4 regions of the Micromonospora sp. NPDC003816 genome follow, and region 4 is predicted to be linked to each of the others. Evidence: riboswitches for the same ligand, from Rfam matches in the RefSeq annotation. Region 4 holds a riboswitch; each other region holds the start of a gene.

Region 1 (7,489 bases), on a different contig from region 4:
CTGCTCAACGACCTGCCCGGGGAGCGCAACGTCACGCTCGGCTGCCTGGCCATGGGCATGCGCCCGGACGAGGTGCAGCGCAAGCTCCCGGAGATCATCGAGTTCTCCGGGATCAACCAGCGGGGCGACTTCGCCTCCCTGCCGATGCGGACGTACTCCTCCGGCATGTCGGCCCGGCTGCGCTTCTCCATCGCGGCGGCCAAGCAGCACGACGTGCTGCTGATCGACGAGGCGCTGGCCACCGGCGACAAGGCGTTCCGCAAGCGCAGCGAGAAGCGGGTCCGCGAGCTGCGGGAGAGCGCCGGCACGGTGTTCCTGGTCAGCCACCAACTCTCCTCGGTCCGGGACACCTGCGAACGGACAGTCTGGCTGGAATCGGGCCTGATCCGGATGGACGGACCGACCGCCGAGGTATTGAAGGCCTACGAGGCGTTCACGAACGGCAAGTAGAGTCCGGGCGAACGTCCGACGCCCGTACGGCGTCGCGCGGACCGCGTCGGCCCGTTGGGGTGGCGCGGTCCGCGCGTTAAGGTTCAACCCGTCGCCGGCGCCGGCGACACCCCCCACCCCACACCACCTCACCGAGCCATGTACCCCCGAGAGCGAGGACCGGCAATGACGCAGGACCAGACCACCGACCCGGGCAGCCCGCCGGAGAGCCCGGCACCGTGGCGACCCTCGCGGACGGTGGCCGTGGTGCTGGCCGGCGGCACCGGCACGCGACTGGGCCTCGGCATCCCCAAGCAGCTCCTCAAGATCGCCGGTAAGCCGATCATCGAGCACACCCTGGCCGTCTTCGAGGCCGCGCCGGAGATCGACGAGATCATCGTGCTGATGGCCACCGGGCACGTCGACGAGGCGCAGCGGATCGTCGACAAGGCCGGCTTCCGCAAGGTCACCAAGGTGATCGAGGGCGGCGACACCCGCAACGCCACCACCCGGGTCGCGCTGGACGCCGTCGGCGAGGCCGACTGCAACATCCTCTTCCACGACGCGGTACGACCCCTGCTCAGCGGCCGGATCGTCCGGGAGTGCGTGAACGCCCTCTGGACGTACGCGGCGGTCGACGTGGCCATCCCGTCGGCCGACACGATCATCCAGGTCGACGAGGACGAGTGCATCACCGACATCCCGGTCCGCGCCACGCTGCGCCGGGGCCAGACCCCGCAGGCGTTCCGGTCGACCACCATCCGGGAGGCGTACCGGCTGGCCGAGGGTGACCCGAACTTCGCCGCCACCGACGACTGCGGTGTCGTCCTGCGCTACCTGCCCGAGGTGCCGATCAAGGTGATCGACGGCTCGGACGAGAACATCAAGGTCACCCACCCGGTCGACGTGCACCTGGCGGACAAGCTGTTCCAGCTCGCCGCCGCCAAGGTGCCCCGGCTCACCGACCACCGGTCGTACAGCGAAGAGGTCACCGGCCGCACGATCGTCGTCTTCGGCGGCAGCTACGGCATCGGCCACGACCTGACCGAGCTGGCCCGCCGCCACGGCGCCCAGGTCTTCCCGTTCAGCCGCTCCAGCACCGGCACGCACGTGGAACGGCCGGAGGACGTCGAGGCCGCGCTACGGACCGCCTTCGAGGCCACCGGACGGATCGACCACGTCGTGGTCACCGCCGGGATCCTGGAGAAGGGCGCGCTGGCCGAGATGGACCAGGAGACCATCGACCGGGTGCTCCAGGTCAACTTCGTCGGCCCGGTGACCGTCGCCCGGCAGTCCCTGCCCTACCTCCAGCAGACCAAGGGCCAGCTCCTGCTCTACACCTCCAGCTCGTACACCCGGGGCCGGGCCGACTACGCGCTCTACTCGGCCACCAAGGCCGCGCTGGTCAACCTCACCCAGGCGCTCTCCGACGAGTGGGCCGAGTTCGGCGTACGCGTCAACATCATCAACCCGGAGCGGACCGCCACCCCGATGCGGACCAAGGCGTTCGGCGCGGAGCCCGAGAACACCCTGCTCGCCGCCGAGACCGTCGCCCAGGCCTCGCTGGACGTGCTGATCTCGGAACTCACCGGCCAGGTCATCGACGTACGCCGGCCGCCCGGCGAGGCGTCGACCCCCGCCCCGGTACCCACCCAGGCCGACGCCCCCCGCAGCGGCACCCGCGTCGGCTGACCCGCCGACGACGAGCACGAAGGCAGCGCCGAGATGCGTGGTGACCTGGTCACGAAGTTGGCCGCCCGGGGCCTGGCCACCGGCGGTGCGGTCCTGGCGTTCCTGGTGCTCGCGCTCACCGGCGCGACCGCCTGGGGGCTCGGGCTGGCGGTGGCCGCGCTCGCCGCCACGGTCTGGGAGCGCCGGGTCCGACCGGGCGCCGACAGCGTCGCGGAGACCGCCCTGCTCGCCGCCGGGATCCTGGTCGGCTACGCCCGGCAGCTCGACGGCGGCTTCGACCCGATCCTGGCGGTCACCGCCCTCGTGCTGCTCGGGCTGGTGCTGGTCACCGGGCCGCTGCGGACCGCCGGCAACCTGGAGATCCGCGCCGCCAACCTGCCGGTACGCACCTGGGTGCCGCAGGTCGCCGCCCGGCTCGACGACGCGGTGGCGGGGCTGCTCGCCGCCCTGGCCGTGGCCGCCCTGGCCGGGCTGCCCGCCGTGGTCGCCCTGCTGGTCTGCCTGCCGGTCGGTGCCGCCGCCGGGGCGGTCGCCCTCGACCTGGCCCGCCGCCGGTTCCGGCCGACGGCCGGCGGGTCGGCGGTCACCCGGGCGCTACGCCGGCACCAGCCGGAGTTCGTGCTGCACTTCTCCGCCCCGCCCGGCTCGGAGTACCAGGTCACCATGTGGCTGCCGTACCTGGAACGGATCGGACGGCCGTTCGTGGTGATGCTGCGGGAACCGGAGTTCCTGCCCGCCGTCGCGGCGGCCACCACCGCACCGGTGGTCTACTGCCCCACCCTGCGCACCATGGACGAGGTGCTGGTGCCGAGCCTGCGGGTGGCGTTCTACGTCAACCACGGCGCGAAGAACAGCCACTGCATCCGATTCACCCAGCTCACCCACGTCCAACTGCACCACGGCGACAGCGACAAGGCGCCCAGCGCCAACCCGGTGTCGGCGATCTTCGACCGGATCTTCGTGGCCGGCGAGGCCGCCGTCGACCGGTACGCCCGCGCCGGGGTGGAGATCCCGGCCGAGAAGTTCGTGGTGGTGGGCCGCCCGCAGGTCGAGGCGATCGAGGTACGCCACCAGCCGACCCGGGGGCTGACGAACCCCACGGTCCTCTACACCCCCACCTGGACCGGCCACCACGCCGACGCCGACTACTGCTCCCTGCCGATGGCCGAGACGCTGCTGCGGCGGCTGCTCGACCGGGGCGCCACGGTGATCCTGCGCGCCCACCCCTACACCAACCAGCACCCGGGCTCGGCCCGTCGCCTGGCCCGGCTGCACGAACTGCTCGCCGCCGACCGCTCCCGCACCGGCCGCCAGCACGTCTTCGGCGCCGCCGCCAGCCGGCTCACCCTGGCCGAGTCGGTGAACCGGGCGGACGCGCTGGTCTCCGACGTCTCCGGGGTGGTCTCCGACTGGCTGTACTCGGGCAAGCCCTACGCGGTCACCGACACCGGCGTCGACGGTGACCGGTTCGTCGAACGGTTCCCCCTCGCCGCCACCGGCTACGTGCTGCGGCGGGACATGGCCGACCTGGACGACGTGCTGACGCGGCTGCTCGACACCGATCCGCTCGCCGAGGCACGCTGGGCGACCCGACGGCGCTACCTGGGCGACTTCCCCGCCGACTCGTACGCCGAGGCGTTCCTCTCCGCCGCCCGGCGGGAACTGGACCCGGCCTGGACCGCCCCGGCGCCACGGACCACGACCGACGACGCGGCGCTGCCGACCGCCCCCTGAGCGCGCAGCAGCGGCCGTGGTGAGCGGTGGGCGTACTTGGTCAGACCTGTAGACCGAGAAGTAAGGAAGGGCCCCCTGCTATCGCCTGGTGTATAGCAGGGGACCCTTCCTTACATCCGGTCCTTACATCTCGTCCTTACATCTCAGGAGGAGTAGCCGCGGGTGGCGGCCCAGTGGGCGAGGTCGGTGGTGCTCATCCAGTACGAGTAGTACGAGGCGTCGGCCGAGTCCGCGATCTTGACCAGTCGACCGTCGTCCGCGTAACCGACCACGGCGACGTAGTGGCCGCCGGGGAAGGAGTGCCAGCCACCGTCGGTGTCGGTGGCGCTGCCGGCCACGTTCACCACCACACCGCGCCCGTCGGTGATCGCCTCCACCACGTCGGCCTGGAGCTGGTCCATCTGCGTCGGGGTGGCCGAGCCGCCCCGCAGCATCGTGGTCGAGTACGGCTCGCCCTTGAGCGTGGCGTTGAGCACCCGGGTGGTGTCCAGAGCCGAGTTGGTGCCGGCGTACGTGGTGCCGAGCTGGGCGGCCAGGGTGTCCTGGTCACGGTCGACCCCCGCGGCGCTGAGCGCGTTGCGTACCGCGGCCGGGCCGCAGTAGTAGCCGGTGGTCTGGGCCTGGAAGTCGTAGTCCAGGACCTTGCGCGTCGGTGGCTTCGGTGCGGTCTTCTCGCTGACGGCCACCGGCGAGGGGGCCGCCGAGGTGGCCTTCGGCGTGGGCGAGGGCGACGGTGACGGTGCGGCGCTGCTCGGGGCCGCGCTGCCCGGCGGGGTCGACGGGGTCGGCTCCGCGCGGGTGTCGGCGCGGGAGGCGACGGTGTCGCCCCGCATCTCGGCGACGGCGGTCGTGGTGTGCGCGGTCGTCGGGGCGTCCTCGGTGCCGACGAGTACGGCACCGGTGCCGGTGGCCAGCGCCAGCGCGGCGGCCGAGGCGGCGACGACCTGGTAGGGGCGTTCGGTGGCCAGCCGGCGTAGCTGGCGTGTCAGGGTCTGCTTCACGGAGTCCTCCACGGGGGCTCAGGGAGGCACGGCGATCCGCTCCGGCGGTCAGCTCGACAGGACATGCCGAGGACCGCCCGAGTGGGCGGACGGGCCGTGCGAGGGGCTTCGCCCGGTCGGGGCCGGGCGGGGGCCGCAGTCAGCTCGCGGCCGACGGCCCGGTGAGCGCGGGCACCGCAGTGCCGTGGAGGAACAAGAGGGGTATCACAAGGGGATGCACGAGAGGAAAGCTCCTTCCGACACCGCCGACCGGGTTAGCTGACGGGTTCGGGCGGGAAGTTGGCCCTACCGCGAGCCGAGGCTCGCGGATTCACCCCAGAGGTGCGGTGGGTCCCCGGTTCGTGAGACCACGATTAGGCGGGTCGATGCGGCGTCGCCTCCTGCGATCGGTTACCGCATCGGACGGGCCGACATTACTGGTCGGTCATTGCCCTGCCAACCCGCTCTGACCTGCGCAAACATGATCCAGCTCAGTGATTTTCGGGCGTTCGGTCATCGATGTCCCGCAACAGGACCGACGGTGATCGACGTAACGGGCGGTGACAACCGGACCACCCCCGGACAATGCCTCCGGACATCACGTCACGTCTCGGGCGGTTGCGGCACCACCGTCCGTTCCGGCGATCGGTGTGACCGGGCTCACCCGATCAGGCCGGATTACCGGGGCTCCGCGCGTCTCGCCCGAGTCACCCCACGCGCGCCGGACGCCAGCGCAGGGCCGCAGCGGCCGGACGCGCGGCGGTGGTCACGGCGGGTGCCGGCACCGGGTTCGGTCGCAGGCGCTGCGCGGCGGCGTACGCCTCGGCGGAGAGCACCCGGGCCGCTTCGGTGGCCCGCTCCGTCTCCCGCCAGGCGGCCCGTTCCCGCTCGGCGGCGGCCCGGTAGGTGGCCCGGTGGTTGTCCCGGACGACCCGGGCCAGCACGACCTCCTGTGCGGCCGGGTGCAGGCGGGGGTCCCAGCCGGCCCGCCGGGCCAGCACGTCGGTGAGCTGCCGCGCCGACAGGTCACCGCGCCAGTGCGCCACCATCGCGGCGTGGTGCAGCCAGCGTTCCCGGGCGGCGTACTCGCTGGCGGTGCGGGGGGTGCGGGGGGCGGGCAGCGCGGTGGTCCCGGCGAGCCGTCGGGCCCGGCTCTCCGCCTCGTCGAAGCGGGCCCAGGCACGGTCGAGGGCGGTCTGGGCGGTACGCCACGCGTCCCGCCGCCGGGCGGCGTTCTGTGCGGCCCCGGCGGCGGCCACCGCCACCTCACCGGCGTAGCGGCGCAGGTCGGCCGTCTCGGCCTCGGCGGGGTCGTCGGCGGGGCCGGTCTCGTCGGGGCCGGACGGTTCGGGCCGGGCGACCAGGACGGTGAGCACACCCAGTGCGAGCACGAGCAGCACCGACCAGATGGCGGCGGCCCGGGGCACCTCGATCAGGAACTGGTAGAGGACGGTCTTCTCCATGGCGGTACCTCGTGGGCCGTGGTGCGCTGACAGCGGGCCGCCGGCACCCGGTCCCCCGACTGCGGTGCGTCGGAACCGGGCGGGGCGGTGACGGGATGTTTCGCGGGGCAGAGGTCCCGGGCGTTGCGGGACGGGCTGCGGCGGAGTCCGGTCGGTGTGCCGCAGCGGGGCGTGAGGTCAGTCGCCGGGTGGGGCGCGGGCACCGTGGGCACCCGGCGGGACCGCCGTCGGGAGGGACGCCGCCGGGCCGCCCACCACCGCCGTCACGGCGGGCCGCTGCGCCAGGCCCGCCTCGGGCGACAGCCCGGGTACGCCGAGCGCGTCGGCGCGGTCGACGGCCCCCGTGGCGGACACCGTGACCAGCGCACCCGTCGACGAGGGGCGCCAGTCGGCACGGGGCGAGGGCACGAGGAGAGGAGCCGACCCGAACCGGCCGGCGACGGGGTGCCCGACGAGCGCGGCCTGTGCGGGCGCGGCCAGTGCGGGCGCGGCCGGTGCGGGCGCGGCCAGTGCGGGGGTGGCCTGTGCGGGCATCGCCCAGGTGCCGAGGGTGAACGCGGCGGCGACCGCGAACCCGGTCAGCAGTCGCGTCGCCCAGCGCGCCAGCCACCACAGGGGACGGGCGGGCGCGACGGGAAGCACCCGGTCACGCTACCGCCACCACTGTCGCACCGCATCGGCGGCGGGCGTGTCGGGTAGACGACGCGCCGTAATCGGCACACGAAACAGCAGGTCGGGGCGTCGACGACAACGGTCCACGGTGGACTCAGCGGTCCCGGTCGCGGAGACCTGCCGTACTCGGCTCGTCACCCGGCACCCGCTGCCTCGGCGGCCCGGCGGGCGGGCCAGCGGGCGATCCGGCGGGCGGATCTGCGGACGGTCCCGCAGGCTCGGCGGACCCGCCACCAGGCGGGGCGGCGGGGCCGGCGGCAGCGCGGCTCGGGGCGAGTCGGCGCATCATCGGTTGCTCCACGTAGCGGTGCAGCAACGCGGCCAGCGCCAGGGTGAGCAGCAGGAACCCGATCACCGCCGGTACTCCCCACCAGCCGGGCAGGCCGGTGCCCCAGTCTCCGGTGAGCCGCAGGATCGTCATGATCGCGAAGACGTGCACCAGGTAGAAGGCGAACGAGACCTCGCCCAGCCAGACCATCAGCCGGGAACGCAGCGGCGAACGGCGACCGTGCACGTCCG
Region 2 (7,489 bases), on a different contig from region 4:
TCCTCGTTCGCCGCCACCTGGGTGCGGCGGTCCTCGATCAGCTCGGTGAGCTGCGGGCGTCGGTCCTCACGCAGGTTCGTGCCGCCCGCCGTGGTGGCGGTGGTGGTGAAGAGCAGGCCGGCCGCGGCGGCGATCAGCGGTACGCCGATCGACCAGCCCGGACGGCGCTGACGGGGCCGGCGGGGCAGCAACCCGGCGACGAGTCGTCGCAGCGCCTTCTGCCACGACGCTGCGCCGGACGTGTACTCCACGGCCGTTCCCCCTTGTCCTCCGGCTCCGGCACCCGAGGGTGCGGCGGAGCGACAGTCGCCCGCCCGTCCGATTCGCCGATGCCGGGCATCGGTCTGGCCTCATTCGTGGATTGGACGGGCCTTCCGGACTACGCTAGCTGTCGAACATTATTGGCCATGGACCGTCGCCCTCGCGCCCGGTTGTCAGGCCGGACGAGGTCGTAACCCCTCTGGAGAGCGTCGTGCCCAAGTCTCAGGTCCGCAAGAAGAAGGTGTACACCCCGCCCACGGACGTGCGCCCGACGACGACATCGGCGTCTCGCAAGCCGAGCCCGGTCTGGCTGCCCGCCACGGCCGTGTCGCTGATCGCCTTCGGCATCGCGTGGCTGGTGGTCTACTACCTGTCCGAGCAGGAGTACCCGGTCATGGAGCTCGGGTACTGGAACCTCGCGATCGGCTTCGGCGCGATGGTCGCCTCGCTGATCCTGCTCTCCCGCTGGCGCTGATTCCCTGATCAACGGCCACCTGCACAGGCCCCGACCGAGCGGACTCGGCGGCGGCCTCCTAAGGTGTGCGCAGGGCGGCGTGGCCCAGGTGCGAGAAGTCTCACGTTACTGCTGAGTAACCTTGCGCGTAAGCTGCATCGCATGACCGAGTGGACCGAGGTCATCGACCGATCCGGGTCGAGGTGCGGCACCCTGGGGTGACCAACCGCACCCCGACCCCGGTCGCCGAGCCGCTCGACAGGCAGCAGACCGGGAGGCCAACTCGATGGGCAGCGTCCAGATCGTCACCACGATCCTCGCGGCCGCCATCACCGCCGTGGCGGTGTGGCTTGCGGTACGTGCGGTCTCGAAGATGTTCGCCGTGATCCGGCTGGGTCAGCCCGACCCCGCCCGCTCGGGCGACCACGTCGCGCGGACGAAGACCATGCTCGCGGAGACGGCCGGGCACACCCGGATGCTGCGCTGGAGCGTGGTCGGCGCCGCGCACTGGTTCGTGATGGTCGGCTTCCTCGTGCTGTCGCTGCTGGTGCTCGAGGCGTACTTCGAGGTGGTGTCGCCGACCGCCGGGCTGCCGCTGGTCGGTGGCTGGGCGCTCTACGGACTGGTCACCGAGTGGATCGGCATCCTCGGTGTCGTCGGCATCGTGGTGCTGATCGCGATCCGGGTGGCCAACCGTCCGAGCCAGGCCGGACGCCGGTCGCGGTTCACCGGCTCCACCATGTGGCAGGGCTACTTCGTCGAGGCCGTCGTCCTCGCCGTCCTGGTCATGGGCTTCCTGATCCGTGGCTTCAAGGTCGCCACCGACCACTTCGAGTACCCGACCTGGGCCACCCCGCTGAGTCACGCGGTCGGCTCGGTGCTGCCGGACTGGGAGTCCGGGGTCAGTGTCGCCGCCCTCATCAAGATCGCGATTTCGATGACCTGGCTCATCGTGATCTCGCTGAACGTGACCATGGGCGTCGCCTGGCACCGCTTCCTCGCCTTCCCGAACATCTACTTCAAGCGGAAGCCCGGTGCCTCCGGCTCCGGACTCGGGCCGCTGCGGCCGATGACGAGCGAGGGCAAGCCGCTGGACTTCGAGGAGGCCGATCCGGAGAAGGACCAGTTCGGCGTCGCGCACGTCGAGCAGTTCACCTGGAAGGGCCTGCTGGACTTCAGCACCTGCACCGAGTGCGGCCGGTGCCAGTCGCAGTGCCCGGCGTGGAACACCGGCAAGCCGTTGTCGCCGAAGCTGCTGGTGCTCAGCCTGCGCGACCACGCGTACGCCAAGGCGCCCTATCTGCTGGCCGGCGGCGGTAAGGACCTCACCGGCGAGGAGAAGGCCACCGCCGCGCAGCTCGCCCACCTCGACGTGCTGGCCCTCGCCGAGGCGGAGAAGCCGCTGATCGGCGACGCCGAGGCGGGCGGCGTGATCGACCCGGACGTGCTCTGGTCGTGCACCACCTGCGGCGCCTGCGTCGAGCAGTGCCCGGTGGACATCGAGCACGTCGACCACATCGTCGACATGCGCCGCTACCAGGTGCTGATCGAGTCGAACTTCCCCTCCGAGGCCGGCGTGATGCTGCGCAACCTGGAGAACAAGGGCAACCCCTGGGGCGCGCCGCAGAACACCCGGGAGGACTGGACCAAGGGCCTCGACTTCGAGGTGCCCCGGGTCGGCGAGGTCGAGGACTTCGAATACCTGTTCTGGGTGGGCTGTGCCGGTGCCTTCGAGGACCGCGCCAAGAAGACCACCCGGGCGGTCGCCACGCTGCTGAACGAGGCGGGTGTCTCGTTCGCCATCCTCGGTGAGGGCGAGACCTGCTCGGGCGATCCGGCCCGCCGGATCGGCAACGAGTTCGTCTTCCAGATGCTCGCCCAGCAGAACGTGGAGACGCTCAACGAGGCGTTCGAGGGTCGCGAGAAGGCCAAGCGCAAGATCGTCGCGACCTGTCCGCACTGCTTCAACACCCTGGGCAACGAGTACGGCCAGCTCGGCGGCGAGTTCGAGGTGGTGCACCACACCCAGTTGCTGGCGCACCTGGTCGCCACCGGCAAGCTGACCCCGGTGCAGCCGGTCGACGGCGGCGTCACCTATCACGACCCGTGCTACCTGGGCCGACACAACCGGGTCTTCACCCCGCCACGCGAGGTGCTGGGCAGCGCCGTCGGCGCCGACAACGACCTCGTCGAGATGCCGCGCAACAGCGAGCGTTCCTTCTGCTGCGGCGCCGGTGGCGCGCGCATGTGGATGGAGGAGCGGATCGGCAAGCGGATCAATGTGGATCGGGTCGAGGAGGCCATGTCCACCGGTGCGAAGACCGTCGCGGTCGGCTGTCCGTTCTGCTCCACGATGCTCAGTGACGGAGTGAACGGCAAGGGCGCCGGCGACCAGGTCGAGGTGGTCGACGTGGCCAGCGTGCTGCTGCGTTCGATCAAGCCGGAACAGGCCCGGGGCGCCGAGGAGGGCGAGCCGGTCGCCGGTTGACCAGCGCGAACGTCGGGACGTGTCGGGCATCTGTACGGATGCCGACACGTCCCGATTTTTATATTGGCGTAGATAACTGTAACGAATTGGTCGACACCCTTTGTGTGCGGTCGGTCGCACAAAGGTGAATGAGCCGTTGGTTGCCTTGATTCCGCTGCGCGCCTTCCCTAATGTGGGGCACCGACCGCCGTGGTCGTCTGTCTCGCCCCTTACCGCTAGCGGGACGCCCGGTGGTCGGTCGCAAAGGAGTCGGTGCCGGTGGCAACCATGCCCCTCCATCGTCATGCGCCGGGACGTTCCACCCCCGTGCGCGGGCTGCGCAAGGCCGCTCGCCGCCTGGTCGTCCTGGTCGCCGCTGCTGCGGTCGGTGCCGGCCTGGTCGCCGCGCCCGCGTACGCCGCGCCGTCGGTGGACGAGATCGAGCGCCAGATCGACAAGCAGTGGCAGCAGCTCGAACCCACCATCGAGCAGTTCAACAAGGTGCGCTCGGAGCTGAGGGTCAACCGCGAGAAGGTCGACAAGCTGGAGAAGAAGATCCAGCCGTTGGCCCTGGAGACCGAGTTGGCGATGAACCGCGTCGCCGGTCTCGCCTCCCGGTACTACATCACCGGCCCCTCGCAGGAACTCGGCGCGGTGCTGCTCAACGCGAAGCCGGACCAGCTCGGTGAGCAGATGGCCCTCCTCGACCGGCTCGCCTGGGAGGAGCGCCGCCAGCTCGAGGGCGTCATGAAGATCCGCAAGAAGTACGACGACCAGAAGGCCACCCTCGACGCGCTGATCGTCGACCAGGAGGCCAAGCAGAAGCAGCTGGCGGCGAAGAAGAAGCAGATCGACGCCGAGATCAAGCGGCTGGAGCGGTCCCTGCCGGTCACCACGGTCAAGACCACCAACTGCCCGACCATCAACGGCGTGGTCAGCGACGCGGCCCGGACGGCCATCCGGACCGCCTGCGCCCAGGTCGGCAAGCCGTACGTCTGGGGCGCCACCGGGCCGAACTCGTTCGACTGCTCCGGTCTCACCCAGTACGCGTACCGGGCGGCGGGTATCTCCCTGACCCACTTCACCGGCGCCCAGTGGCGCGAGGGCAAGGCGATCTCGCGGGCCGACGCCCGCCCCGGTGACCTCGTGTTCTTCCGCAGCGACGTGAGTCACGTCGGGATCTATCTGGGCAACAACACGATGGTGCACGCGGCGCGTGCCGGTGTTCCGGTCAACGTCTCGCCGATCACGACGATGCCGGTCGCCGGCTTCCGTCGACCAGGCTGACGCCTGAGCGCGTACGCAGGAACCACGGAAGGCCCTCGGTCAAGCGACCGGGGGCCTTCTTCGTTGTCGGATTAATGCACCGAGAGTGACGGTGTGGGTGTGTTGCGTATTGACGCCGGTCGTCCCTACGCTGGGCAATCGTCGGCCCGCTGGCACAACCGCCCATCCGGGGCGGTGACGGTCCGACACCGCCGAGTCGCTGTCCGAGCGAGCCGGGGACCCAGGTTTCCGGGGTGAGTCCGCGATGGTCGCGGTAGGGCGTCCCGGGCGCCCGAACCCGTCAGCTAACCCGGTAGGCGGTCTGGGAAGAAGGAGTACGCAGCCCGGTGGCACACCATGCCCCGCGGCCACCGTCGTACCGGCCGGGGACATCCGGCCCGACGACGGCTGCGCCGCGATTCCGCTGGTACCGCTGCACCACCGCACTCGCCGCACTCGCCGCGACCGCCGTCCTGCTGACCGGTGGCGCGACGGCGGCCCACGCCGACCCGACCGTCGACGACATCGAGCGCCAGATCGACGAGGACTGGAACCGGCTCGAAGCCGTCATCGAACGACACAACGCGACCCGACAGGACCTGGCCGGCACCCGCCGGGAGGCGGACGCCCTGACCGCCCGTATCGCCCCGCTGCAACTGCAGGTGGACGAGGCGATGAAGCGGGTCGGCGCGCTGGCCGCGCGGGCGTACCGGGGCGAGCCGGTCCGCGCCGTGAACACGTTGCTGGGCAGCCGGTCCCCGAGCGAGGTCGTCGCCCAGCTCGGCCTGCTCGACCGGTACGCCCGATTCCAGCAGGAGGACGTACGCCAGGCGAGTGAACTGCGGGACGAACTCGCCGCCGCCCGAGCCGGACTGGACCGCACCATCGTCGAGCTGACCCGTACCGAAGCCGACCTGGCCGCGAAGCGGCGGCAGATCGACACCGAGATCGACCGGTTGCAGCGGTTGCGGCTGCGGGCGTACGACGACGGGGGTGGTGGTCCGCTGCGGCCGGCGCCCTGTCCGGCCACCTACCCGGGTGGCCCGGCCGGCGAGGCGGTCACCTTCGCGTGCGCCCAGATCGGCAAGCCGTACTCGTGGGGTGCCGAGGGGCCGCACGCGTACGACTGCTCGGGGTTGATGTTGGCCGCGTGGGCGCGGGCCGGGGTGTCGCTGCCGCACAACGCGGCGCGGCAGCGGCAGGTCACCGCCTCGGTCAGTCGCGGCGACCTGCGCCCGGGTGACCTGGTCTTCTACTTCCGCGACCTGCACCACGTGGGGATGTACGTCGGCGGCGGCTGGGTGGTGCACGCCTCCCGTGCCGGCAAGCCGATCGCGATGAAGCGGATGGACACCAGTCCGATCCACAGTTTCGGTCGGCCCGGCTGAGTCCTCGGGCGGACGACCACGGGCCCGCGTCCGCGCGGCGCGGGCCCGCCGGTGGTCAGCGGGTCGGCCAGGTACGCCAGTTCTGCCAGGCACGGCTCGGCGTCGGGCCGCGCTGCCCCTGGTAGCGCGAGCCGTAGACGAGCGAGCCGTACGGGTGCTCGGCGGGCGAGGCGAGCCGGAAGATGCAGAGCTGACCGATCTTCATGCCGGGCCAGAGCATGATCGGCAGGTTGGCCACGTTGGACAGTTCCAACGTGACGTGGCCGGAGAAGCCGGGGTCGATGAAGCCGGCGGTGGAGTGCGTCAGCAGGCCGAGGCGACCGAGGCTGGACTTGCCTTCGAGCCGGCCGGCGAGCTGGTCGCCGAGCGAGATCACCTCGAGCGTGGAGGCGAGCACGAACTCGCCTGGGTGCAGCACGAACGGCTCGCCGTCGGGCACCTCCACCGGCGAGGTGAGATCGTCCTGCTGGGTGGCCGGGTCGATGTGTGTGTAGAGGTGGTTGTTGAACACCCGGAAGAGCTTGTCCAGGCGTACGTCGATGCTGGACGGCTGCACCAGGGTGGGCTCGAAGGGCTCCAGCGCCAGGGTGCCGGCCTTGATCTCGGAGACCAGGTCACGGTCGGAGAGCAGCATCGCCACACCATAGCGGCCGGTAGTCGTGACCTGCGTGTCGGACTACCTGCTTAGAACGTATGTTCGATAGGATGTCGGCATGGCTTCCTGGTCCGATTTCGCCGTCGACGAGCCCCGACTCGCCGACGGGATCCGCCTTCTCATGCAGCAGTACGGCCCGGGCTTCGGCTACCTGGCCACGGTCCGCGCCGACGGCGGGCCCCGGGTGCACCCGGTCTCCCCGGTGATCACCGACGACGGTCTGTTCTGCTTCGTGATCGACTCGCCGAAGCGGCGCGACCTGGAACGCGACGGGCGTTACGCGCTCCACTCGTTCCCGGCGGAGGAGAGCGACGACGAGGCGTACGTCGCCGGCCGGGCCCGACCCGTCACCGACGACGCCACGGTGGCCCGGTTGGCGCTCGCGGCCCGTGCCGCCCCGCACGCCGACTGGCGCCTGTTCGAGTTCACCGTCGACGTGGCGATGCTCGCCCGGCACGAGCGCGCCGCCACCGGCGGGCTGGTCGGTGAGCCGGCCGTGCAGGTCTGGCTCGACCCGGCCGGTGCCACTCCGCAGGCCGCCCGGCCCACGCCCCACCGGACCCGTGCGGCCCGACATGTCCGCGCCGCCTGAACCGACCGGTGCCGGTCCCGCCTGACGACGGGACCGGCACCGGAGGTACGCGCCGACGGCTGCCGCGCTACGCGCGGTACGTGTTCCACGCGTTGATCATCCGGGTCGCCTGACCCGGGGTGAACTGGTACATGCAGGTGTCGTACGTGTAGTCCATGAAGTTGGTGATCGGGTCCAGCCCCGCGGTGGAGCAGGTGTCCCGACCGGTCGGGCACTGGTAGGCCGGCGACGCCTCCGCCGGAGTGTCGGAAACCTGGTCGCCGCTGCCCGAGCAGCCGCCCTGGAACGTGTGGTACAGGTTCAGCCAGTGACCGACCTCGTGGGTGCCGGTGTCACCCTGGTTGTAGTTGGTGGCGGTGCCACCCGGCAGCGACTCGCTGAGCACGACCACGCCGTCCATCACGTT
Region 3 (7,489 bases), on a different contig from region 4:
TGGTTCCGCGACCACCTGCGTCCCCAGCCGGTCCCGGCGTCGGGCTGAGGTCAGACCTTGCGGACCGTCCTGCGGGCACGGGACTGCGCCGTCCGCCCCCGGATGATCCTGGTCCAGCGTCGCTCCGCCGCAGCGGCCTGACGCTGCTGCTGCACGCTGTCGACGACCCGCCAGACGACGGCGGCGATCGGGACCGCGACGAAGGCGCCCGCGATGCCGGCGATGAGCGTGCCGGCGGTGACCGCGAGCAGGATCACCACCGGGTGCAGCCGGACCTGCCGCTTCATGATCAGCGGTTCGAGCAGGTTGCCCTCGATCTGCTGGACGGCGATCACCGCGCCCAGAGTGAGCAGGGCGGTGGTGGGGCCGTTGGCCGCCAGCGCCACCAGCACCGCGACCGCGCCGGCCACGGTGGCGCCGATGATCGGCACGAACCCGCCGATGAACGTGATCAATGCCAACGGGAAGGCCAGCGGCACACCGAGCAGCACCAGCGCCAGACCGATGCCGATGGCGTCGATCGCCGCGATCAGCATGGTGCCCCGACTGTACGAGCCGAGCGTGCGCCAGCCGACCCGACCCGCCTTGGCGGCGATCTCCCGGTTCGGCCCGCCCGCCCGGCGCAACGTCCAGTGCCACATCGACCGGCCGTCCTTCAGCAGGAAGAAGAGCAGCACCAGGGCGAGCAGGACGGAGCCGAACACCTCGGCCACCGTCTGCGCGCTGGCGACCGGGTCGACCTCCTGCTGGCTGACTGCCTGGCGGAGCTGGTCGACGAGGCCGTCGAGCTGCGCGTCGGTGACCGGCAGCGTGGAGGTGACGAAGTCGCGGCTGCGTTCCAGGCCCTGCCGCAACTCGTCGCCCAACTCGCTGAACTGGCCCGCGGTCATGTTCCAGACCAGCACGCCCACGCCGGACAGGACGCCGAGCAGGAGCAGGACGGTGAGCAGCGCGGCCAGTGCGGCGGGCAGGCGAAGCCGGCGCAACGCGAGCTGGACCGGGTCGAGCAGTGCGGCCAGAAAGAAGGTGACGGCCAGCGCGATGGCCAGCGGCGTGACCAGCATCGTGATCCGGGCCAGCAGGTAGAGACCGGCGGCGATCACCACCAGGCAGGCGCTCCAGACCACCGCCGTGCGCACCAGCCAGGGCAGAGCCGCCCAGGTCTGTCTCGGCCCGGCACTCCGCCGCGTCGACTCCTCGGGCTTACGCCCGTCACCCCGTGCGACCACGTCGGCCTCCTCTTCCCGGCGAGGTCGTACCCGGCCGGTGTCCGTCCGACACCGGTCCCACGCTAGGTTCCCGCCCGACGGGCCGGGGGAGGTTCGCGCTATCTGCCTGTCGCGGCAGACCCGGTCAGTACGCGGCAGCCGCCCGGCCGCGCACCACGGTCGGCATCTCGCGGGTCTGCTCGACCCCACCCAGCGCGGTCAACGGCAGCACCGACTCGCGTTCCTCGACCTGTGGCAGCAGTGCCGAGAGCGCCTCGTCGCGCAGGCTGCGGGCTGCGGCGACGGCCAGCTCGGCGGCCCGCCAGCGCTCCTGCTCCTGGGCGTGGGCCGTCTGCTGGCGTGCGAACAGGTGGTCGCGTACCGCCCGACGGAGCGCCAGCTCCTGCTCGACCGGGTGCCGCCGCGGGTCCCAGCCCCGGTGGGCGAAGACGTCGCTGAGCTGTTCCACCGACAGCTCCCGCCGCCAGTACGCCTCCATCGCCGCCCGGTGCAGCCAGCGCTCCCGGTCGGCGTACTCGGCGGGGGTGCGCGGGGTCTGCGGCAGCGGCATGCCGGTGGCGGCGGTGAGTCGGCGGACGTCCGCCTCCGCCGTCTCGTACGCCTGCCACGCCTGTTCGGCCTCGTCCTGCGCGGCGAGCCACTCCTCGCGGCGGCGGCGGGCCGTGGCGTCGGCGCGGTCGGCGGCGACGGCGACCTCCTCCGCCCAGCGGTCCTGGTCGCGCTGTTCCTCGGTGTGCTCGGTGCGACTCGGCAGTGCCGCCTCGCGGATCCGGGCGCCCGCGTCGAAGCGCAGGAGTCGTCGGGGGCGCAGCAGCAGGGCGGCGAGGGCCAGGATCACCACGCCCAGCAGGGTCAGCCAGATCACGGCGGCCCGGGGGACGTCGGGCAGGACGTAGGAGAGAGCGGTTCGCATCATCAACACCTCTCGCGGTCGGATGAGGGTCGTCGACTGGGCAAGGTCTGTGGTCGCCGAGGGCGGCGACAGGACGGCGGCGGGGCCGGACGGGTCCGCGACGGCGGTGTGCCCGGGACGCTCGGCGACGGTCGGTCGGGATCGAGGTCGGGGCCGGGTCGGCGGACGGGCGCGGGCCGGAGGGCGTCCTGGGGGCGGGCCGTCGGTCAGGCCGTCGGTGGACCGCGACGGAGCGGCTCGCCGTGGCCGACGGCGAGCCGCAGCGCGGCGGGCCGGTGGACCGTGGTGGTGCCGGCCGAGCCGGACTCGGCGGCGGGCTCGGGGTGGGCCGGCGGCGCGGTCGGCGCCGTGGGCTGCGTCGGCGACGTCGACAGCGCGGCGGACGCCCGCACGTGCTCGGTGACCGGTGCGACCGTGCCCGGCCAGGTCGGCACGTCGGCGGTGACGGACCAGGCGCGATGGTCGGCGACGGCATGGGTCGGCTGGTCGTCGGTCGGGCGCAGTGGCAGGTCGGCGACGGCCGTGCCGAGGCCGACCGCCACCACGAGGGCGGCCAGTGCCAGCCGGGTCAGCTCCCGCAGCGTACGCAGCGTCGCCGGCCACAGGGGACGGGCGAGCACGGCGGACGACACGTGTTCAACCTATCGTTTCGGTGCGGAGAACGCATTGGCGCAGCCCCCGTCGGGTCGGTGAACCACGCCACGTCGTCGACTGTGGACGGTCAGCGATCGCCGCTCGCGGTCGAGGGCGCGTCGGTGAAGAGGGCGAGCAGGTCGCCGATGTGGCGGTCGGCCTCCGCCGGGTGACGGAACCGCCCGGCCGGGTTGAGGGTGTACTCGTTGCGGCGGCCGACCCGGGTGCGGTGCAGATAGCCGCCCGCCTCCAGGTCGGCGACGATCGCCTGGGCGGCGCGTTCGGTGACCCCGACCTCACCGGCGACGTCGCGCAGCCGGGCGGTGGGGTTGCGGGCGATGGCGAGCAGCACGTGCGCGTGGTTTGTCAAGAAAGTCCAGTTCCGGGTGCTTTCTCGCTCGTCTGAGGTCGCCATGCCCGCCATCGTATGGCCTGCCCCTGACGTACTCGGGCTGCGCCCGCACCCGCCCGCGCCGGTTGGCAAGCGTTCTGGAATACATGAAATGCAGATCACGCATAGCTTGACGCGCCTTGCGCTGCGTGTGACGGTTGGTGGCAGCCCGTGGCCAGCGCCGGCCGGGATGACCAGGCATTCCACCGAGAGGCGAGGTGACGCCGGATGAGTCGACCCGGAACGATCGGAGCGCAGCCCGGTCCCGAACGCGAGTACCTGACCGCTGACCTTCCCGGCTCGCGGGAGCGCGCCCTCGCCGAACTGGTCGCCGGAAACCGCCGCTTCGTCAGCGACACGCTCCGGCACCCCAACCAGAACGCCAGCCACCGGGCCGCCGTCGCCGCCGAGCAGCACCCCTTCGCGGTGATCGTGGGCTGCTCCGACTCACGGTTGGCTGCGGAGATCATCTTCGACCGTGGGTTGGGTGATCTCTTCGTGGTCCGCACCGCCGGCCACACCATCGGCCCCGAGGTGCTGGGCAGCGTCGAGTACGCGGTGAGCGTGCTGCGTACCCCGCTGGTGGTGGTGCTCGGGCACGACTCGTGCGGTGCCGTCCAGGCGGCCCGTGCCGCGGCGGCCACCGGGACCGCGCCGACGGGCCACCTGCGTGCCGTGGTGGACGCGGTGGTGCCCAGCCTGCGCCGGGCCGAGCGGGCGGGGATCGACGACCTGGACGCGATCGTCGACATCCACATCGCGCAGACCGTCGAGGCGATGCTGGAGTCCTCCGAGGCGTTGGCCGCCGAGGTGGCCGCCGGCGGGTGCGCGGTGGTGGGCATGTCCTACCGACTGGCCGCCGGTGAGGTGCGGACCGTCGCGGCGGAACCCGCCGAGATGGCGGGCGTGGTCACTCCGGTGGGCTGACCCTCGGGCCGCCCACCGACACGGACGACGAGGGCCGCTCCGCCAGACGGCGGAGCGGCCCTCTCAGGTCGCCGGGACGCTGCTCAGAGCAGCGACACGTGTACGTGGTCCGTGTGGTTGGACGGGCCGCTGTAGGACCGCCACCGGTTCTCGGTCGGGAACCAGATCTGCCGGTTCCAGATCACGTAGTAGATGCCGAGCCGGTCGGCGTTGCGGACCAGGAAGGCCGCCAGGTTGTTGCCGTAGATCCGGGTGTCGTCGTTGTGCCAGGGGCTGAACCCGCTGTTCTGCAACGACCAGTCACAGGCCCGGCCCTTCGGGTGCTCGAACTTGTCACCGGGCCGCCAGCAGCCGACGAAGCGGTTGAAGCCGGCCCGCTTGACCTCCTTGTACATGTGCAGCGTGCGCGGCGTGATGCAGCCCGACGTGGTCGGGTCGTTCTGGTTGCACGACTCCGCCTTCCAACTCCCGTCGGACGCGCGGTTCGGTGCCACCCGGGCGACCGGTGAGGTGGCGGCCACCAGGCCACCGGTCAGGCTCTCGCCACCGACCAGGCGGAGCGACTTCTCCGCCTCGGTCTTCTTACGCGCCATGTCGTTGGTCAGCTTCTGCTGCTCGCGGACCTCGGCGTCGGACGCGAGCTTGGCCCGGTCCGCGCGCTCCCGGATCGCGTTGACCTCGCCCAACTTCTTGTCGTTGAACAGGTTCAACTCGTCGAGGGCGGAGGCGCGGTCCATGAACGAGTCCGGGGCGTTGCTCTGCAACAACATCGCTATCGCACCGACCCGGCCGGTCCGGTACGACTGCGTCGCGATCTCGGCGACCTGCGGCCTGAGCGCTTCGAGGTCGGCCTGTGCGCGACGCAACTCGACGTCGAGCTTGAGCTGCCGCTTCTTGGACTTCTCCAGCTGGTTCTTGGCCTTGGAGAAGTCGCGGTTGGCCGACTCGATCAGGTCGTTGAGCATCGGCGGGTCGTCGTCGTGCTCGGCGGGGCTGGGTGGGTTCGGCGCGGCCATGGCCGGCAGAGGTCCGGCGAACACGGCGAACGCGGCGAACACGGCCACCACGGGGGTCATCCAGCGGCGTAGGGGTGCCGTCACTTCTTTCCCTTCCATCGACCGCCGACCGAGTTAGCTGACGGGTTCGGAACGGAAGTGGCCCCTACCGCTGACGCGGATTCACCCCACCTACCTGGGTCCCCGGCTCGCCTCGCGGCGATTGGGCGGTGGCACCGCAGGCGCCGCTGCGCGCCTTCGGCGGTGACCGGCAGTGAGGTTACCCGAGAGTCCATGTCGGTCTCTACGCCCCGAACCTGACTAGATGCGTCATTTCGTAATCGCGATGGGTGACCAACGACACGGGCACGAACCGTGTCGGCAGGGGCGGTCACGCTGCGGGGTGTCACCATGTGGTGTCCGTGCTCCTGTCCGGATCGGGCCACCGCGAACCGGTGGCGGGGGATGTGTCACGCGCACGCGCGGTGCTGAGTGCGTGCAGTGCCTCGGACCGGTCCGAGCCGGGCCGGGGAGTCGGTGGGGTGGGGCCGTCGCCGTCCGGCCCGTCGTCGTGGCCGCCGGGTCCGCCGGGCTCCGGCGTGTCCCGCCGCCCGGCGGTGACCACCAGCGCGGCCAGGGCGGTCGTCAGCGGTACGGCGGCGACCAGCCCGAGCGTGGCCACCACGCTGCGGACGATCTCCTGGGTGAGGAACTCGCTGGTCACGATCTGGCCGAGCGCGCGGGTGTCGGCGGTGAGCAGGAGCAGCAGCGGCAGCGACGCGCCCGCGTACGCCAGCACGATGGTGTTCACCACCGAGGCGATGTGGGCCCGGCCGACCCGGGTCGCCGAGCGGTACAGCTCCCGGCGGGTGAAGCTCGGGTTGGCGTGCCGCAGTTCGGTCACCGCGGCGGCCTGGGTCACCGTGACGTCGTCGAGCACGCCGAGCGAGCCGATGATGATGCCGGCGAGCAGCAGGCCGTGCAGGTCGACGTCGCCCCGGAACATGGAGAGCGTGGTGGCGTCCTCGCTGCCGAAACCGGTCAGGTGGGTGGCCCGGGTGGCGGCCAGCCCGAGCAGGCCGGTGAGCACCAGGCTGCCGAGCGTGCCGAGGACGGCCACGGAGGTCTGTGCCGAGATGCCGTGCGTCAGGTACAGCACCACGAACATGATCAGTGCCGCGCCGACGATGGCCACCACCAGCGGCGGCTGGCCGGCGCTGATGCCGGGCAGCACGAAGGTGAGCAGGATGGCGAAACTGGCCGCCAGACCGCCCAGCGCGGCCAGGCCGCGCAGCCGTCCGAAGGCCACGATGGCGGCGGCGAACAGCACCGCGAGCCAGATCAGCGGCTTGCCCCGCTGGTGCTCGGCGATGTTGTAGCTGCTGATCGAGGGATCCTCGGGATCGATCAGGGAGACCAGGATGATCGCGTCGCCGACGCTGACCCGGGGTGCCCCCGGCCCGTCCGGCAACGGCGTCTGCACGTCCTGACCTTCGTCCGGGCCGCTGTCGACCCGCACGGTGACCGTGCCGCACTGCTGCCCGGCCGTGGTCGGGGTGCCCTCGGGCACGACCGGGTTCGGTGGACAGGGCTCGTTCACCACCCGCGTGACCGTGCCGTGGTATCGGGGCAGGTCGTCGGCGGCCTCGGGCCGGGGCGGGTCCGAGGGCCAGAGCACGAGCGCGGCGACCAGGGTGGCGAGGAAGAGGGGGACCACCGTCACGATGAGGATCCGCCGCACCCGGGGTGGGGTGGGCGGAGCGGAACGGGTGTGGTCGGCGCCCATTCATTGTCTCCCAACGATTCCAAGGCGAACTACGTACCGGCGGGCGAGATGGTTCAGCGCCGCCGGTCGGCCACGGCGGCGGGCATCCGGAATGGCCCGAGCGTGGCAGGATGGCTGCGTACCGTGAGGGCGGGGCCGGCTCTCGGCAGCCGCAGCAGGGCTGCGGCGGGACTGCCGGGCCGCAGCAGGGCTGTGGCGGGACTGCGGCACCCCGTGGGGGTATGGCGGCGGGCCGCCGGAGGGCTGCTGCGGCGGTGGTGCGTGCCCGACGGCGGGCGGGTGCCGGGAGGTCTCCGGATCGGCTGGCCATCGTGGCGAATGGTAGCCAGGTCGGCATCGGAACGCAGGTCGCGAGCGTGTGTCGGATGCCGGGCGTCGGAGCCGACACCCGAGGCGGGCGTGCTGGTGGGGCGGGTCAGCCGCGCTTCATCAGACGGCCGACGGCGGCCATCATCTCGGAGGCCATCTCGTCGGCGCGGCCCTCGGCGGCGCCCTCGTGCATGCAGTGCCGGGCATGCCCGTCGAGCAGGCCGAGGGCGACCTTGTCCAGGGCGGCCTGGATCGCGGAGATCTGGGTGAGCACGTCGATGCAGTAGCGATCCTCGTCGACCATCT
Region 4 (7,489 bases):
CCCCTCGGGGCGAGATCGACGTCGACACCGCGTACGAGGTGAAAGAGGCCATCGCCGAAGTGCTGGCCAAGGGGCGGCCGGCCCGGATCGAGCTCAACATGCGGCTGGTCACCTTCATCGACTCGGTGGGCATCAGCGCGATGGTCGCCGGTTTCCAGACGGCTGAGGTCAGCGGCGTGAAGCTGATCGTCACCGAACCCAGCCGGTTCGTGCACCGACAGCTCTGGGTGACCGGGCTGCTCGGTCTCTTCGGCGCGCCGGAGCCGTACTACGCCGGCGCCGCCGCCACCCCCGAGGTCCTTCCCGGCGGCTGACCGTCAGTCGCCGTCGAGGCCGGACAGGTTCACGTCGGACACCTCGGTGACGGCGCGGACCGCCGTCACCGTGGCGTACCCGTCGGCGAGCCACGCCAGGTCGGTCCCGGGCTGCACCGACTGACCGGGCTCCTCCAGCGCGGTACGCACGAAACCGTGGCCGGACTCGGCAACGGTCATCTGCACCTGGCCGAAGGTCGCCAGCCCCGCCCGGCGTACGCCCCGCAGCCGCTCCAGCGGCACGTCCGGCGAGTTGACGTTGAGCACGCTCTCCACCGGTCCGGCGGTCAGCCGGGGGAGCAGGTCCAGGGCCACGTGGGCGGCGGTGTCCCAGTTCCGTTCGGCGTCGCGTACCCGGGCCGCGGCGGCCACCGCGGCGCCTCCGCTGACGGCGGTCGCCTCACCGACGGAGAGCACGTCCAGCGACACCGCCAACGCCCGGCAGCCGTTGGCGGCGGCGGTGAACGCCGCACCCACGGTGCCGGAGTGCAACACCGCCCGACCGGCGTTCGCCCCCCGGTTGATCCCGGAGAGCAGCACCGACGGCGGCGGCCCGAACGCGCCGTGCACGGCGATCAACGCGATGAAACCGGGGGACCCGCCGACCCCGAAAGCCGGCACCCCGGCCAGCTCCGGCAGCGGATGCTCACGGACCACCACCTGCCCGTCCTGCTCCAGCGCGCTCATCGCGGCGCTGGTGCCGCTCGCCTCCTCCAGCGGCGCGGCGACCACCACGTCCAACCCCCGGTCGACGGCGGCCCGGGCCAGCGCCTGGATACCCGGCGCGGCGATCCCGTCGTCGTTGGTGATCAGCACCCGCAGCGTCATGCGCCACCCACCCGGTGGGCCAACTCGTCGGGGGTGGTGCGTTCCTGCCGGCGGACTCCGGCGGGCTCCAGGCGTACCCGGTCCACCAGCCCGGTGATCGAGTCGAGCCGCCCGGTGCCCAGCCCGTGCCGGGTGACGTTGAGCGCGCCGGCCGCCGCGCCGGTCCGGATCGCGGTGCGTACGTCGCCGCCGCGCGCCACCACGGCGGCCACGCTGGCGGTCATCGAGTCACCCGCACCGCGCGGGTCGGCCGCCTCCAGGCGCGGCATCCGCACCTCGAAGACCTCGCCGTCGACGAGGGCCAGCGCGGGCTTGTCGGCGCGGCTGACCACCACGTTCTCGGCACCGTTGGCGTGCAGGTCGTGCATCGCCCGGGTGAGCTGCTCCTCGTCGTCGTCGGTCGCGAGGCCGTCGGCGATCAGCTCCTCGTGGCTGACCTTGACGAAGAAGACCCCGCTCTCCAGCACTGCCGTGAGGTGGTCGCCGCAGAGGTCCACCACGACCCGGCTGCCGTTGGCGCCGAGGTCGGCGGCGAAGCGGCGGTACAGGTCGGCGGGGACCAGCGACGGGTCGTTCGGGCCGCTCAGGATGCTCACCGCCGCGCGCAGTCCCTCGCCGAGCGCCAGGTTGTAGAGCTCGTCCAGCTCGTGCCGGCTCAGCGGCTGCCCGGTCACGTCGACGAGTTCCTGCCGGGTGCCGTCCCGGCGGTCGTGCACGTACCCGCCGCTGCCGCCGGAGTCCCGCGCCACCACCTTGAGGTCGACGCCCTCGCTGACGAGCAACGGCTCCAGCACCTGCCCGATCTCGCCGCCGAGCGCGGTGCAGAGCACCACGTCGACACCGTGGGACAGCACCATCCGGGCCTGCCAGACGCCCTGACCGCCGGGGTGCAGGTGCAGTTCCGGCGTCTCGTTGGGCTGGTCGATGGTGACCGTGAGCAGGGGGGTCGGCGCGAAGACCATCACATGGCCGGTCGCCGCGCTCACGACACACCGTCGCACTGGGTCCGCTGCGGTCCGCTCATAACCGTTCCTCCCGGTCGCCACGAAATGTCCGCTTCGATGTCGACGGTAACCAAGGTGGCGCGAGAGCGCGCGGCGACGGGCGGGTGGATTCGAGGCGGGCGCGTCGGGGTGCGGGAACGACGACGCCGGGTGGACCCACCCGTGAGGGCAGCCACCCGGCGTGTCGTGCGGGTCAGTACACCGAGAGGTGCACGTGGTTGGTGTGGTCGCTGGAGGGGTCACCACGCGCGCCGCTGTACGTCCGCCAGCCGCTGCTGGGCAGCCAGATCTGCTTGTACCAGATCACGTAGAGCACGGCGAGACGGTCGGCGTTGTTGACGTAGAACGCCGCCAGGTTGTTGCCGTACGTCCGGTCGCCGCCGGTGGCGGCCCCGCCGAAGCCGTTCTTCTGCGCCGCGAAGTCGCAGGCCCGCCCCTTCGGGTGCTCACCCGAGCCGCCAGCGCGGTAGCAGGAGACATACCGGGTGAAGCCGGCGGCCTTGGCCTGGTTGAGCGCGTGCAGGGTGCGCGGGGTGATGCAGCCGTTGGCCGGCGTGGGGTCGTTGACGCTGCACGACTCGGCCGGCCAGGAGCCGTTGGAGTTGCGGGGCGCCGGCTTGGCCGTGGGGCTGCTGGAACCGCCGCTGCGTGCCGGGGCCCGACTGGCCCGCTCCTCCGCCGCGGCCCGCTCGGCTGCCCGCTCCTCCCGTTCCTCGGCCACCGTCAGCGAACGCTCGGCCTGCTCCTTGCGCTTGGCCATCACGGCCACCTGCTTGCGCTGCTCCTGCACCTCGACGTCGAGGGCCTGCTTGGTCTTGCCGACCTCGTCCCGGCTGGCCCGCAGGTCGCGCAGGGCGCGCTCCTCGTTGGCCGCCACCGCGTCCAGTGCCGCCGCGCGGTCCATGAAGCCGGCCGGGGATCCGCTGTTGAGCAGCGCCGACGCGGCACCGAGTCGGCCGCTGCGGTACGCCTGCGCGGCGATCTCGGCGACCTTGGTGCTGCGTTCGGTGAGCTGGCCCTCGGTCGTGGTGAGCTGCTCGGCCAGCTTCTTCTGCCGGTCGACCGAGCGGTCGAGGGCGGTCTTGGCGTCGAGGTAACCCTTGCTGGCCGCCTCCAACTGGGCGCGCAGCGCCGGGGTGCCGCCCTCGTCGCCGACGTCACCGGGAGCCGCGGAGGCGGCGCTGAACGGCGCCAGCGCGGCGCCCAGGGCAAGGGCGAGCCCCGCGGCTATCAGGGCCGCCATACGGGCGGCCGGTCTCACGGTTGCCACTGCTGGCATGCACATGTCCTTCCGTCAGCCGCCGACCGGGTTAGCTGACGGGTTCGGGACGGAAGATCCCTACCGCTGGACGCGGATGCACCCCTGGAACATGGTTCCCCGGTTCGCCCTGGCGGGCGATTAGGCGGCGGTCACCGCCGGCACCGTCGAGTGCCGCCTGGCGGAGGCCGGGTCCGAGCCTACCGGTGCTGGTGGGACCCGTGCAGCCGGTGTGACTCCTGGTGTTCCCCTGATCACGAGTAAACCAGACATAAGGTATGTTTGTTGCTTTTTCGCCAAGCGAGGTCGGTGGCCTCCGGGCTCAGCCTGTCGGTTCGATCGTGGTCAGCCGCTGGGTGGCCCGGGACAGGGCGACGTAGAGCGTACGGACACCGGAGCCGGGATCGGCGCGGATCTCGCCGGGGGCGACCAGCACCACGCCGTCGTACTCCATGCCCTTGGCCTCCAGGCTGGTCACCACCTGGAGACGCTCGCCGCCGAGCCCACCCAGCCAGGCCGCGACCTCGTCCCGACGCGGCACCGGCGTGATCACCCCGACGGTGCCCTCGACCTCGCCGAGCAGCGCGCTCGCGGCGGACGTCACGCCGGCCGCCAACTCGGCCGCCGGCACCACCAGATCCACCGGGTCGACCCCGGTGGTCCGCACGGCGGTGGGCAGGGACAGGTCCGGGTACGCCCGGCGGATCTCGGCCGCTGCCACCGCGAAGATCTCCGCCGAGTTGCGGTAGTTCGTGGTGAGCGTGAACCGGTGCCGCCGACGACGACCCAACGCCTGGTCCCGGGCCCGGGACAGCTCCTGCGGATCACCCGTCCACGCGGTCTGCGCCGGGTCGCCCACCACCGTCCACGAGGCCAGCCGACCGCGCCGGCCGATCATGCGCCACTGCATCGGTGACACGTCCTGCGACTCGTCCACCACCACGTGCGCGTAGTCGCGGTAGTCCTCCGGCCGCTCCCGCGCCGCCTGGCGGGCGGCCCGCTGCCGGTCGGCGTACGTGCTCAGCTCACGAACCCCACCGGCGAGCTGGAACGGGTCGCGCTTCTGGCGGGCCGGACGCACCGGCTTGCCGAGCAACGCGTCCAGCTCGTCGAGCAGCGCCGCGTCGGCCACCGTCGGACCCTCGGCGGCCAGCCCCCGGTACGCCTGCTCCAGCAGCCGGATCTCGGCGCGGGACAGCAGCCCGGCGGCGTACCGGCGCAGCCGTTCCGGATCGGCCAGCCAGCCGAGCACGTGCCGGGGATGCAGGCGGGGCCACCACGCCTTGAGGAAGTCCCGGAAGTCCGTCCGGTCGATCAACTCGTCCTCGAAGGCCCGCTGCTCGGGCAACCGGGCGACACCCAACCGGCGGGCCTGTGCCCAGAGCGCCGCCAGGACGCCGTCGAAGCCGGCCCGGCGTACCTCGTTACGCCGCGCGCCCCGGGCCAACGCCCGTTCCCGGATGGCGTCCAGCTCGGCCCGCTCCAGCCGCAGCAACTGCCCCCGGTAGAGCAGCCGCAGCTCGGGCGGGGAGTCGGGTACGCCGTCCCGGGCCGCCCGTTCCAGCAACCGGCGCATCCGCAGCGACCCCTTGACCGCCGCCACGTCGACCGGGTCGGTGCGGGTGGCGACCAGCCCGGGAAAGAGCGTGCCCAGCGAGTGCAGCGTGGCGGTCTCCTCGCCGAGGGACGGCAGGACCGAGGCGATGTACTCGACGAAGACCGAGGAGGGGCCGACCACCAGGATGCCGCCGCCGGCATACCGGCTGCGGTCGGAGTAGAGCAGGTACGCGGCGCGGTGCAGCGCCACCGCCGTCTTGCCGGTGCCCGGCCCGCCGGAGACCAGCGTGACCCCGGAACCGGGGGAGCGGATCGCCTCGTCCTGCTCGCGCTGGATGGTCGCCACGATGTCGCGCATCCCCCGGCCGGTGGCCCGGGACAGGTTGGCCAGCAGCGCGCCGTCGCCCACCACCGCCATCTCCGCCGGTGCGGCGTCCGGGTCGAGCAGGTCGTCCTCGATCCGGGTGACCCGCTCCCGGCTGGACTGGATCGTCCGGCGGCGTACCACGCCGAGCGGCTCGGCCGGGGTGGCCTGGTAGAAGGGGGCGGCGGCCGGGGCACGCCAGTCGACCACCAGCGTGGCGGCGTCCTCGTCGCGGATACCGAGCCGCCCGACGTGGAACACCTGCCCGTCGCGCAGGTCGAGACGGCCGAAGACGAGCCCCTCGTACTCGGCGTCGAGCACGTGGCGGCGCTGCGCGGCGTGGAACACCATCGCGTCCCGCTCGACCAGCGCGCCGAAGTTGCCGACCCGGGCCAGCCGGTAGCCGTCCCGCTCGGCGCGGACCGCCGCGCGTCGCAGCTCGGCCAGTCGTGCGTACACCCGGTCGAGATGCCGCTGCTCGACGGCGATCTCCCGGTCCAGGGTGCTCTGGTCCACCGCTTCGTTCTCCTCGTCACGCCGGCCCGGCCAACCGCACGAGATTACGCCCCACGTCGCGGGCGCGCGGAGGCACCGTGTCCGGGTGCGATCTCCAGTGCGGTGTCCAGAAACGTTCACCGGGCCGCGCCGGGTCCAGACGACGACCGGCGGCGTTGGAGTCGGGCCTGGATACAACACCGGTATCCAGGCCCGACTCCGCCTTGCCGGACCGCCGCCTGGACCTCGCCGCGACACCGCCAACGTTCCTGGACACCGCACTAGCGGCGGCGGGTACGGCCGGCGGCGGAGCGGCCACCGGTGCGTCCGGCGTCGGCGAGCACCTGACCCAGGACGCCGGAGAGGGCGCCGGTCACCTCCTCGGGACGCTCCATCATCAACATGTGCCCGGCGCCGGGGCAGACGGTCAGCTCGGTGGCCGGCAGCGCGGCGGCGATCGACTCCGCGCACGGCGGCGGGGTGAGCCGGTCCCGGTCGCCGACCAGCGCCGCTGCCGGCAGGTCCGCCAGCGCGGCCAGCGTCTCCAGCCGGTGCTGGGCGCCGAAGGAGGCCCGGAAGCCGCCGATCGAGCGCAGCGAGGCGCGCGCCACCGCCGAGGTGACCAGGCGGATGTCAGTCGGGTCGCAGCGGTCCCCGAAGAGCATCCAGCGGATGCTGGGCTGCAGCGCGCGCAGCAGGGCCCGGGGCGGACGCCAGGCCCCGCAGCGGGCGAGCACCCCGGCGCCGGTGGTCTCGGCCAGCCGGATGATCCGGGCGATCCGGGGCGACAACCCGTAGACGGTGTGCGTGTGCCCCTCGGCGGTGGTCGAGACGAAGACCAGGCCGGCCACCCGGCGGGCGAAGTGCCCCGGGTGCCGGTGCGCGTACTCCATGATCGTCATGCCGCCCATGGAGTGCCCCGCCAGCACCACCCGCCCGGTCGGCGCCACCGTGTCCAGCACGGCGGCGAGGTCGTCGCCGAGCTGCGCCAGCGTCGCCGTGGGCAGCGTCATGCAACTCGACCGACCGTGGCCGCGCGCGTCGTAGCTGACCACCCGCACCGACCGGTGCGCCGCGCGCAGCGCCGCCACCTGCCGGTGCCAGCTACGCCCGTCCAGCGTCCAGCCGTGCAGCAACACCGCCGTGACCTCGGCATCCGCCGGTCCGTCGATGTCCACGTGCAGGCGTACGTCGTCGCCCAGTCGTATCTCGACCGGATCTGGCATCGCCACCTCCCCAGGCACACGCGGATGCGTAACACCGGGAATACCCGGTGGTAACACCGGCTACCCGTCATGAGACCACGCGAATCGGGGTCCTGAGAAGATCCCGGAACCGGGCACCTCGACGGGACGATGCGGTCACGCTGAGACCATGGCGATGCCACGGACGGCCGACCCCCGACCGGACGACCGGGCGGCCGGCGGGACCCCTCGGGCCGCCCTGGCCGACCTGCTCGCCGGCAACCGGCGCTTCGTCAGCGGCCAGCCGGTGCACGGACACGACGTCACCGCCGCCGCCGCGAGCGCCTCCGGCGACCAGCAGCCGTACGCCGTCCTGCTCGGATGCATCGACTCACGGGTGCCACTGGAGGCGATCTTCGACCAGACCTTCGGCTCGATCTGCGTCATCCGCACCGGCGGCCACGTACTCGACCGCGCGGTCCTCG

Evidence for each region. A riboswitch is a leader RNA that binds a small molecule or an ion and turns the genes downstream of it on or off. The one in region 4 is predicted to bind cyclic di-AMP.
Region 1: linked by a shared signal. The riboswitch ahead of ACFYTT_RS14430 (C39 family peptidase) and the one ahead of ACFYTT_RS24565 (hypothetical protein) in region 4 are both predicted to bind cyclic di-AMP.
Region 2: linked by a shared signal. The riboswitch ahead of ACFYTT_RS10535 (NlpC/P60 family protein) and the one ahead of ACFYTT_RS24565 (hypothetical protein) in region 4 are both predicted to bind cyclic di-AMP.
Region 3: linked by a shared signal. The riboswitch ahead of ACFYTT_RS08540 (hypothetical protein) and the one ahead of ACFYTT_RS24565 (hypothetical protein) in region 4 are both predicted to bind cyclic di-AMP.

Annotation. Positions count from the first base shown of each region.
Region 1 is NZ_JBIANP010000003.1:786,655-794,143, reverse strand. Features, by position in the region: gene ACFYTT_RS14445 (ABC transporter ATP-binding protein) at 1-450, shown strand, start outside; gene ACFYTT_RS14440 (bifunctional cytidylyltransferase/SDR family oxidoreductase) at 616-2,121, shown strand; gene ACFYTT_RS14435 (CDP-glycerol glycerophosphotransferase family protein) at 2,155-3,855, shown strand; gene ACFYTT_RS14430 (C39 family peptidase) at 3,999-4,868, opposite strand; cyclic di-AMP (ydaO/yuaA leader) riboswitch at 5,085-5,226, opposite strand; gene ACFYTT_RS14425 (hypothetical protein) at 5,543-6,298, opposite strand; gene ACFYTT_RS14420 (hypothetical protein) at 6,476-6,940, opposite strand; gene ACFYTT_RS14415 (acyltransferase) at 7,065-7,489, opposite strand, start outside.
Region 2 is NZ_JBIANP010000002.1:1,012,805-1,020,293, reverse strand. Features, by position in the region: gene ACFYTT_RS10555 (DUF881 domain-containing protein) at 1-251, opposite strand, end outside; gene ACFYTT_RS10550 (cell division protein CrgA) at 473-736, shown strand; gene ACFYTT_RS10545 ((Fe-S)-binding protein) at 1,002-3,203, shown strand; gene ACFYTT_RS10540 (NlpC/P60 family protein) at 3,456-4,469, shown strand; cyclic di-AMP (ydaO/yuaA leader) riboswitch at 4,649-4,783, shown strand; gene ACFYTT_RS10535 (NlpC/P60 family protein) at 4,796-5,836, shown strand; gene dcd (dCTP deaminase) at 5,892-6,470, opposite strand; gene ACFYTT_RS10525 (pyridoxamine 5'-phosphate oxidase family protein) at 6,550-7,083, shown strand; gene ACFYTT_RS10520 (zinc metalloprotease) at 7,151-7,489, opposite strand, start outside.
Region 3 is NZ_JBIANP010000002.1:597,639-605,127, reverse strand. Features, by position in the region: gene ACFYTT_RS08570 (dienelactone hydrolase family protein) at 1-48, shown strand, start outside; gene ACFYTT_RS08565 (AI-2E family transporter) at 51-1,229, opposite strand; gene ACFYTT_RS08560 (hypothetical protein) at 1,354-2,142, opposite strand; gene ACFYTT_RS08555 (hypothetical protein) at 2,349-2,774, opposite strand; gene ACFYTT_RS08550 (MarR family winged helix-turn-helix transcriptional regulator) at 2,864-3,199, opposite strand; gene ACFYTT_RS08545 (carbonic anhydrase) at 3,395-4,093, shown strand; gene ACFYTT_RS08540 (hypothetical protein) at 4,177-5,193, opposite strand; cyclic di-AMP (ydaO/yuaA leader) riboswitch at 5,197-5,328, opposite strand; gene ACFYTT_RS08535 (YibE/F family protein) at 5,495-6,874, opposite strand; gene ACFYTT_RS08530 (metal-sensitive transcriptional regulator) at 7,290-7,489, opposite strand, start outside.
Region 4 is NZ_JBIANP010000009.1:76,261-83,749, reverse strand. Features, by position in the region: gene ACFYTT_RS24580 (STAS domain-containing protein) at 1-314, shown strand, start outside; gene surE (5'/3'-nucleotidase SurE) at 318-1,142, opposite strand; gene ACFYTT_RS24570 (1-phosphofructokinase family hexose kinase) at 1,139-2,104, opposite strand; gene ACFYTT_RS24565 (hypothetical protein) at 2,340-3,425, opposite strand; cyclic di-AMP (ydaO/yuaA leader) riboswitch at 3,430-3,562, opposite strand; gene ACFYTT_RS24560 (HelD family protein) at 3,727-5,841, opposite strand; gene ACFYTT_RS24555 (alpha/beta fold hydrolase) at 6,102-7,046, opposite strand; gene ACFYTT_RS24550 (carbonic anhydrase) at 7,195-7,489, shown strand, end outside.